One region of the Croceibacterium aestuarii genome, then DNA from elsewhere that is predicted to be linked to it. Evidence: predicted binding sites of a transcription regulator. Region 1 holds the regulator's gene; the other holds the start of a gene.
The links. The regulator LexA, encoded in region 1, represses DNA repair genes until DNA is damaged. The targets are predictions, from matches to a motif close to GTTCCNCNCTTGTTCT.
Positions count from the first base shown of each region.

Region 2: a site for LexA is predicted at 3,699-3,714, ahead of Q7I88_RS09810 (ATP-dependent helicase). Genes of this name have one in related genera too.

Region 1 is NZ_CP131039.1:2,405,612-2,410,556, reverse strand. Features, by position in the region: gene Q7I88_RS11940 (ComEC/Rec2 family competence protein) at 1-1,243, shown strand, start outside; gene lexA (transcriptional repressor LexA) at 1,249-1,935, opposite strand; gene Q7I88_RS11930 (molybdopterin molybdotransferase MoeA) at 2,009-3,208, opposite strand; gene moaC (cyclic pyranopterin monophosphate synthase MoaC) at 3,205-3,675, opposite strand; gene Q7I88_RS11920 (mechanosensitive ion channel family protein) at 3,850-4,941, opposite strand.
Region 2 is NZ_CP131039.1:1,986,192-1,991,136, forward strand. Features, by position in the region: gene Q7I88_RS09795 (DEAD/DEAH box helicase) at 1-303, shown strand, start outside; gene Q7I88_RS09800 (sterol desaturase family protein) at 354-1,169, shown strand; gene Q7I88_RS09805 (hypothetical protein) at 1,173-1,331, opposite strand; gene Q7I88_RS09810 (ATP-dependent helicase) at 1,387-3,696, opposite strand; gene Q7I88_RS09815 (hypothetical protein) at 3,816-4,442, shown strand; gene rsmD (16S rRNA (guanine(966)-N(2))-methyltransferase RsmD) at 4,462-4,945, opposite strand, start outside.

The sequences.
Region 1 (4,945 bases):
GCTGGCCGCCTGGCCGTGGCTGGCGCTGCGGGTGCGACTGCCGGTCGTCGCGGCGGGCGTCGGGGCGCTTGCCGGGATCGGTTACACCCTGCTCACCGGAGCGGAGGTGCCGACCGTGCGCAGCTGCGTCGGCGCGGTTCTGGTTCTCGGCGCGCTGGCGCTGGGGCGCGAGCCCTTGAGTTTGCGGATGGTCGCAGTGGCCGCGGTGTTCGTCCTGCTGCTGTGGCCGGAATCGCTCGCCGGACCGAGTTTCCAGATGAGCTTTGCCGCGGTCGTCGCAATCGTCGCGCTGCACAATGCCGGCCCGGTGCGGGCCTCGCTTGGCGCGCGCGAGGAGAGGCTTGCGATGCGAATACTGCGCGGCGCGCTTGGGCTGCTTCTCACCGGCGTGGTGATCGAATTGGCGCTGATGCCTATCGTGTTGTTCCACTTTCACCGCGCAGGGGTCTACGGCGCCTTCGCCAACGTGCTGGCGATCCCGCTGGTCACGTTCGTCTCGATGCCGCTGATCGCGCTCGCCCTCCTGCTCGATCTCGTGGGGCTTGGACTGCCGGTCTGGTGGCTTGCGGGCCAATCGCTCGACCTCCTGCTGTGGATCGCGCACCTCGCCGCAAGCCAGCCGGGCGCGGTCACGCTGATGCCGCAGATGGGCTGGGGCACCTTCGCGCTGTTCGTTCTCGGCGGACTGTGGCTCGCGCTGTGGCGCGGCAAGGAACGGCTGTGGGGCCTTGCGGCGGCGGGCGCGGCGACGCTGTCGATGCTGCTCACACCGGCCCCCGACGTATTGGTCTCGGGCGACGGCCGGCAGGTCGGCATCGTCACCCGGGACGGGCGTCTGCTGTCTTTGCGCGACACGAAGAGCGAGTTTACCCGCGACAACCTGATGGAGCTCGCCGGGGTCGAGGCCGAGCCGGTACCGTTGGCGACTTGGCGGGGGGCCGAGTGCTCGCGCGATTTCTGCACCCTGACGATAGAACGGGCGGGGCGGTCCTGGCGCCTCCTCATGGCCCGCAGCCGCAACATGATCGAGGAACGCGCACTGGCGGCAGCCTGCGAACGCGCCGACATCGTGGTCGCCGACCGCTACCTTCCGCGCTCATGCCGGCCGCGCGCGTTGCTGGCCGACGCGCGGACCCTGGGCGAGACCGGCGGAGTGGCGCTGGTGCTGGGCGAGAGCGGCGTCGACGTCACGACCGTGGCGGCGAGCCAGGGTGAGCACGGGTGGTGGCACCCGCGGAAGTAAAACGCCTAGTGATATCGCCGCAGCAGCCCGGCAAGCTTGCCTTGCACCTGGACTTCATGCTCGGCGTAGATCTGCGGATCGTAGGCGCCATTGGCGGGGTCGAGGCGGATCTTGCCGTTTTCGCGGCGCAGGTACTTGAGGGTCGCTTCCTCGTTGCGGACGAGGGCGACGACGATCTCGCCGTCGCGTGCGGTGTCGGTCTTCTTCACCAGCGCGAAGTCGCCGTCGAGAATGCCGGCTTCAATCATCGAATCGCCCGACACCTCGAGCGCGTAGTGAGCGCCCGAGCCGAGCAGCGCGGCGGGAACCGGCAGCGTGCGGTCGCTTTCCATCGCCTCGATCGGAACGCCGGCGGCGATGCGGCCGTGGAGCGGGATCTCGATCACGTCGTTGGCCGGCGCGGCGGCGCGCGGCGGCGTCGTCACCCGGGTAAGCGGGTCGTTCGAATTGGCCGCTGCCGGGGTCTGACCCTTTACGTTCTCCGGCTGCTTGAGCACTTCGAGCGCGCGGGCTCGGTTGGGCAGGCGGCGGAGAAAACCGCGTTCTTCGAGCGCCGAGATCAGGCGGTGCACGCCCGACTTGCTCTTCAGATCGAGCGCTTCCTTCATCTCCTCGAACGAGGGCGAAATACCGGTCTCCTCCAGCTTGCGCTGGATGTAGAGGAGCAATTCGTGCTGCTTGGCGGTCAACATCCCTGTTCTCTCCGCAAAAAGTGTTCCAATTCGGGAACGAATGCGGAACAGGTAGGCAACTTTTGCAAGGCCGTCAAGCGATACCGCCGTTTTCGAGGCGATAGGCCAGGGCGCCGTCGCCGGGCGAGGCAGGACCCGCTCCGGCGGGACGCACGATCAGCATTTCGGCCGCGGACAGCGCGCGCAGGGCGCTCGAATCCTGTTCGTCGACGGCGACCAGCGCTTCTGCCACGATCCGGGCGCGGAGAAATTCGGTGCGATCGCCGGCTGCGGGCAGCGCCATGCCGAGCGGGAGTTGCAGCGGGCGCGGCAGCGGTTCTGCGGCCCCGCCGAGCCGGCGCAGCAGCGGCAGCAGGAACAGGAATGCGGTGACGTAGCTCGAGACCGGGTTGCCTGGCAGGCCGAGGACCCATTGCGCTTCCTTGCGCGCGAGGAGCAGCGGCTTGCCCGGCTTGATCGCCACCCGCCAGAAATCGATGTCCGCGCCCCAGTGCTCGAGCGCGGGGCGCACCAGGTCATGGTCGCCGACGGAGGCTCCGCCGCTGGTGACGATAACATCCACGTCGCCGGCGCTTTCCAAGGCGGCGAGCATCGCCTCCATCGTGTCGGGCACCGGGCCGAGTCGCCGGATCGAGGCGGCATAGGGCGCGCTCATCGCCGTGAGCATCGCCCCGTTGCTGGCCGGGAGCTTGCCCGGCGGACAGTTCGCCGGATCAGCCGCCAGTTCGTCGCCCGAATCGAGCACCGCCAGCGTGGGCAGACAGTGCACCGCCAGGGCGCCGTGACCGGCAGCCATGGCGAGCGCGAGCTGGGCCGGGCCAATTCGTGTTCCCGCATCAAGCAAGGCATCCCCGGCGCGAAAATCGAACCCGGCACGGCGAATGTGCCGCTCGCTCGGCACCCCTTCGCCGTTGAGCTTCAGGAAATTCCCCTCGCGGACGGCATTTTCCTGCAGCAGCACCGCGCCGCCGCCGGCGGGCATCAGCGCGCCCGTGGAGATGCGGATGGCCTGACCCGGGGCGAGCGTACCGGCGAACGGGTGTCCGGCGGCGCTTTCGCCATCGACGGCCCAGGGCCCTTCGAGATCGTCGCCGCACACCGCGTAGCCGTCCATCGCCGAGAGGTCCGCGGCCGGCTGGGTGCGGGCGGCGCGAAGCGGCTCGGCAAGATGGCGCCCAATCGCCCCGTGTGCGGCGACGGTTTCTGCCGCCAGCGGTTCGACCGTCCCGAGCAGGCGCGCCTGCGCCTCGCCGAGCGGCAGCGGCGGGGTCATTCCGCGCGCCAGTCGCCGCTCTTGCCGCCGGTCTTTTCGAGCAAGCGCAGACCTTCGACGACCATGCCCTTTTCGAGCGCCTTGGCCATGTCGTAGATTGTCAACAGAGCGACCGAAGCGGCTGTAAGCGCTTCCATTTCCACGCCCGTCTTGCCGGTCAGCGAGGCCCGGGCGATCACCCGCACGGCGCCTTCCTCGAAGGCGAAATCGACCGTCACCGCGTCGAGCGCCAGCGGGTGGCACAGCGGGATGAGCTCGCCGGTCTTCTTGGCCGCCATGATCCCGGCGATGCGCGCGGCGGCGAGGACATCGCCCTTGGGACCGCTGCCTTCGCGGACCGCCGCAAGCGTGGCGGGAGCCATGCGGATCCGGCCTTCGGCCGTGGCCGAGCGGGCGGTCTGCGGCTTGCCCCCGACGTCGACCATCCGTGCCGCGCCCGATTCGTCGAGATGGGTGAGGCGGCTCACCTGCACGCCCTCGCGGCAAGAGCAAAGGTGACAGACATGGACCGGGTGTTACACGGTCCAGGGGCAAAAAAATCGGCCTTCATACGAGGCGCCGGGAAACGTCGAGTTAGGGGCGCGATGGCGAGGTTCATGACTCGCCTCATGGCAGATCGCGCAGATGTAGGACAGAGCGCATCAGGCTGCTACCTGCTCCCGATCGTCCTCCTCGACGCGAAGGTAGCGGCGCCGGACGATCGCGCCCGGCAGGTTCTCGGCGATCCAGTCGCTCATCCCTTCGCGGATGTCGCAGCGCAGGCCGAACAGCGTGCCGGCATCCTGCGCGCTCATCGTCAGGCGCACTTCGAGCGCCTCTGGCGTGGTATCGGTAACCTGCAATTTTTGGACCCGCCCGTCCCAACCTTCATGGGCGCGCACCTGGCGTTCGAACTCCGCGCGGACCGGGCCCATGCGGGTCGCAGGGTCGAGGTAGAGGAACACTGTGCCGAGCAGCTGCGCGGTCTGCTTGGTCCAGTTCTCGAACACGTCCTCGAGGAACTTGGACGTCGGCACGACCAGGCGGCGCTCGTCCCAGATCTTGACCACCACGTACGTCGTGCGGATGTCCTCGATCCGTCCCCACTCGCCGTCGATGATGACCACGTCGTCGATGTTGATCGGCTCGGTGATCGCCAGTTGCACGCCGCCGATCAGCGACTTGAGCGCCGGTTGGGCCGCAGCCCCGACCGCCAGCCCGGCGAGCCCGGCCGAGGCCACCAGCGTCACGCCGATGTCGCGCACGCCGGGAATCGAAAGCAGCATCAGCCCGACGGTGACGAACACGATGATGAAGCTGGCAATGCGGCTGAACATGGCGAGCCGGGTGCGGCGCCGCCGCGCTTCGAGGTTGTTGGCGACGGTTATGTCGGAGCGCAGCTTCATCGCTTCGACCAGGGCGTGAACGATGGCGATGACGATCCAGCCGATCAGCGCCGGCATGACGAACCCGGCGACCTTGTCCCAGGTCTTGTCCAGCGCCGGCTGTTCACGCGCGACCAGCACCAGGGCGAGGGCGATGAGCCCCCACAGCGTGGGGCGGCCCAGGCGCTGGAGCAGGATGTTGTCGGATTCGCTCTCGCTCGCCTTGGCCAGCGCCGACAGCAGGCGAAACGCCAGCCAGTGCACGACGAAGGCGATAGCCACGGCAATGCCGCCGGCGACGAGGAAGTCGAGCGTTTGCTGCAGCCAGGCGGGCTGGTTGGCGAGGTTCGGCCAGATGTTTTCGAGCATGGCG
Region 2 (4,945 bases), 420 kb from region 1:
GATATCCCCGTCTTCGAAATAGGCTCGGGCGGTGCGAACCAGGAGCCGAAGGCCGAAACGGCGAAGAAACGTCCTGCCCGTGGCAAGCGCCGCGAGACGCAGCCGGAACCCGAAGCACCTGAACAGCGCGAAGAACACTCCGAGCCGGAACAAAGTCAGCAGCGCGAAGAACCGCGTGAGAAGCGGCCGGCCCGGTCGAAGCCGCGGAATGAGCCTCGTTCGGCGCCGTCCATCGATGACGAGGCCGAATCCGATGGGTGGAACGGTCCGGTGCCTGGATTCCTCGGTCAATCCGCGCTTTAAGCGGGGCGCCTTAACCCGCTGTTTGCCATCTGGCGCCTAATCTGGCGCGCATGGATGCGCTTTCCTCGCAAGCTTATGCAGTGGCGCTGGCTCTTGCGCCGGCCGCGGCGGTGTTCGCCGCCGTCTCGCTAGCGAGAAAGCGGCGCGGCGCGCTCTCGGCGCTGCGCAAGGCAATGCCGGAGTCGGTCACCAACCTGATGCTTGTAGCGCTCAACAGCGTCATCCTGGCCGGTCTCTATTCGTTCATCGCGGGATCGCTGGAAAGCCAGTTACGGCTCTTCCCGGCACTGGCGGACTTCTGGCTCGGCGTGCCCGAAGTCGCGCTTCTGCTGCTCGCCCTGCTGATCGACGAATTCATGGTCTACTGGCGCCACCGGGCCGAACATGTTCCCGCGCTATGGCCGATCCATGCGACGCACCACTCGGACGAGGCGATGACTTGGCTGACCTTGCTACGCAAACATCCGCTCAGCCACCTGTTCGGAAACGTCATCGATGCGATCCCGCTTATCCTGCTCGGCTTTCCGGCCTGGGCGGTGATCGCCTCTTCACTCATCCGCACCTGGTGGGGCTACTTCATCCATGCCGACCTGCCGTGGACGCTCGGCCCGGTGGGTAAGATTTTGATGTCGCCCGCGGCGCATCGCCTGCACCACATCGACGACGAGGTTTTGATGGGCCAGAACTTCGGCGGCTTCTTCTCGATCTGGGATCGCTTGTTCGGCACCTTCGACGACGCTTCGGAGCACCTCGATTGCCGTACCGGCATAGCCGGTGGCAGCCGCCCATTTCTCGGAGAACTGGCTCGGCCGTTCGAAGCGGTCATACGCCGCGCCCGCCGGGCCTCGCCTTCGCCGGCCGCGTAAACGTTATAGATCTTCCGCGTTGTCACCGCCCTTACGCCCGGTGCGGTCGCGGGCGTTCGAATGGTTGGGACTGCGCGATTCCTGCTTCTGCAGCTTCTCGTTCGGGTTGTCGCTGCCGCGGTGTTCCTTCTTCGCCTGCGTGTTGCCAGTGTCGCTGCTCATGTGAAGTCTCCTTTGCGCAACCAACGCGGCACCGGGCCGAGGTTTCCGGCGAGTCTCAACGGGCGAGCGTGACGAAGCTGTCGATCACCCGCTTCGTGCCGGCCTGCTCGAATTCGATCTCGAGCTTGTTGCCCTCCTGATCGACGACTTCGCCATAGCCGAACTTCTCGTGGAAGACCCGCGCGCCGACCGCGATGTCGCTGCGCGGCTTGGCGGCAAAGCTGGCGGCGCTGCGTCCCGGTTCCGCCAGCCGTTTCGGCGTGGGATCGTAGCCGGAGCTGAGCGCGCGTTGCCAGCCGGGGCCGCGCGTCCCCGAGCGTTCGGGCCTAGCACTGCTGACATGCGCGAAGGGATCGTCGCGCTCCGACCAGTTGGCGCGCCATAGCGAGGCACCCCCGCTCATGGTCGTCTCGACCTCGATGTGGTCCTCGGGCAACTCCTCGATGAAGCGGCTCGGAATCGAACTGGTCCACTGGCCGTAAATGCGGCGATTGGCGGCGTGGAGGATGGTGCAACGCCGGCGGGCACGGGTGATCGCGACATAGGCGAGCCGGCGCTCTTCCTCGAGGCTAGCGAGCCCGCCCTCGTCGAGCGCGCGCTGGCTCGGGAATACGCCTTCCTCCCAGCCGGGGAGGAAGACGTTGTCGAATTCCAGCCCCTTGGCGGCATGCATGGTCATGATGGTGACTTTGTCCTCGTCGCTCGCCGCATCGTTATCCATCACCAGGCTGACGTGCTCGAGGAAGTCGCCAAGGGTTTCGTAGTCCTCCATTGCCCGCGCAAGTTCGGTCAGGTTGTCGGACCGCCCGGCGCTCTCGGCCGAGCGGTCTGCCTTTAGCATTGCGTCGTATCCACTGTCCTCCAGCACGGTGCGGAGCAGTTCGGACGGGGTGACCTTCTCGCTCATCTCCCGCCAGCGCAGGAAATCGCCCATGAGCGTGGCGATGGTTCCGCGCGCCCGTGGCGGCAGCTCGTCGCTGTCCGCCAGTTGTAGCGAGGCGACCGCGAGCGGGAGCCCTGTCGCCCGCGCATGGCGATGCATCGCTTCCAGCGTCTTCGCGCCGAGGCCGCGCTTGGGCTGGTTGTAGATCCGCTCGAAGGCGAGATCGTCCTGCGGCTGGGCGATCACACGCAAATAGGCGAGGGCATCGCGGATCTCGGCCCGCTCGTAAAAACGGAATCCGCCGACGATACGATAACCCAGGCCGATCTGGATGAACCGGTCTTCGAACTCGCGCGTCTGGTACTGTGCCCTCACGAGGATCGCTATCTGCTCGAGCGGCGCTCCCTCGCGCTCGAGACGCTCGATTTCTTCGCCCACGCGGCGCGCTTCTTCGGGCGCGTCCCAGACGCCGATCACCCGGACTTTGTCGCCGCCGCCTTGCTCAGTCCACAGGGTCTTGCCGAGGCGTTCGGAATTGGCCGCAATCAGGCCCGATGCCGCGGCGAGGATCGGCGGCGTCGAGCGATAGTTCTGTTCGAGCCGGACGACCTTGGCGCCTGGAAAATCCTTCTCGAAGCGCAGGATATTGGCGACCTCCGCGCCGCGCCAGGAATAGATCGACTGGTCGTCGTCCCCGACCACACAGATGTTCTTCCGCTCCTGCGCCAGCAGTCGCAGCCACAGGTATTGGACCGCGTTGGTGTCCTGGTACTCGTCGACCAGCACGTACTTGAAGCGTTTCTGATACATCTGCAGCACGTCGCGCTCGGTGCGCAGAATGTTGAGCATGTGCAGCAGCAGATCGCCGAAATCGCAGGCATTGAGGCTCTTGAGCCGCTGCTGGTAAAGACCGTACATCTGCTGGCCCTTACCGTTGGCATAGGCTTCGTTCTCGACAGCATCGAGATCGCCCGGATTGAGCCCGCGGTTCTTCCAGCGATCGATCAGTCCGGCCAGCTGACGCGCCGGCCAGCGTTTTTCATCCAGGCCCTGGTCGGATATCAGCTGCTTGAGCAGGCGAATCTGGTCGTCGGTGTCGATGATGGTGTAGTTCGACTGCAGTCCCACCAATTCGGCGTGCCGACGCAACATTCTGGCGCAAATCGAATGGAAGGTCCCAAGCCACGGCATGCCCTCCACCGCATCGCCGATCAGCTCACCCACGCGGTGGCGCATTTCGCGCGCGGCCTTGTTGGTGAAGGTGACGCATAAGATTTCGCTAGGCCAGGCGCGCCGTGTGCGGATCAGGTAGGCGAGGCGGGCGGTCAGGGCGGCGGTTTTCCCCGTGCCGGCGCCCGCCAGCATCAGCACCGGCCCTTCTGTCGTGAGCACCGCTTCCTTCTGCGGAGGATTGAGGCCGTCGAGCCACGCCGGCGCTTCGCCTGCAGGCTCTGTTCGGGCTGGTGGAGGTGTGTCGCTCACGGCGAACAGCTAGGGAACATCGAGTGTGCACGCAAGGGTAGCCCATCGCCGCTGGCCGGAACCGCCGGAGGGACGCGCGCGTTTTTTTCGGCGCACAGGGACGATCGATGGAGAGTACCATGCACAAGTTCATTTTCGCAGGGGTTGCGGCGCTTGCCGTCGCCGCCATGCCGGCGATGGCGCAGGACGCTGACGCCGCCGTTACGCTGACGACCGAGCAGCAGGCCACGTTCGATACCTGGCCGCCGGATCGGCAGACGGTCTATCTGGCATGGGATCCGATTTACCAGGATTATTTCTGGACGCTGACGCCGGACCAGCAGAAGAATTACTTCCTCCTCACGCCCCAACAGAAGGCCCAAATCGCGGCAATGACGCCTGCACAGCGAACCGAGGCTTGGACCTCGATCGCGCAGCAGGTCGGGGCGGCCGGCAAGGCCAAGGTAACCGCCAACACGGCCGCGGCGGCCAACGCGCAGGCTGCGCCTCCGCCTTCGGCGACAGCAGTCGTTACGGACAACGATCCCGCCACACCACCGGTCGTGGCGCACAACGACCCGGGCAATCTCACAGCCCCGCCCGCGTCGGTCCTCAACAAGACGTACCCGGTGTGCAGCCGCAAGGTTCACGATAGCTGCCAGAACCCGGGCGAGGGCGGCGCGCCCGGACATTCTCGTGCCCTGTCCTACTGGCCGGGCAAGCCCGCCAGCCAGCTCGACGACAACGAAAATGACAATGGCGGCTGACCTTTGCGAGAAGGCCGGCTCAATCGAGCCGCAGTAGATGCAAACGGGCCTTGCCGCTGTCGCGCACTGTGTCGACCGTGAAGCCCTTCGCGTCAACGGTCTCCTTGCGCGAGGTTTCGACGCTGAGCCAGGCTCCCGGCGCGATCCAGCCCAGCCGCTTCAGCTTCTCGAGCGCCACCACGCCGGCACCCGTTCCGTAGGGCGGATCGAGCAGTAGCAGGTCGAGCGGCCGGCGCGCCGGCCCCAGAGCCAAGACCGACTGCGCCCGCACGTCGCAGCGCTGGGCGCAGCGCAGCGCCGCGATGTTGGATCGCAGCGCCCTGAGTGCCGCCGCATCCTGCTCGACGAAGAGGGCCGTTGCCGCACCGCGCGACAGCGCTTCGAGACCGAGTGCGCCGGATCCGGCGAAAAGGTCGCCGACCGCGAGATCGTCGAAATTGCCGAGCCGGCTGGTGAGCATCGAAAAGAGCGCTTCGCGGGTTCGGTCGGCGGTGGGACGGGTC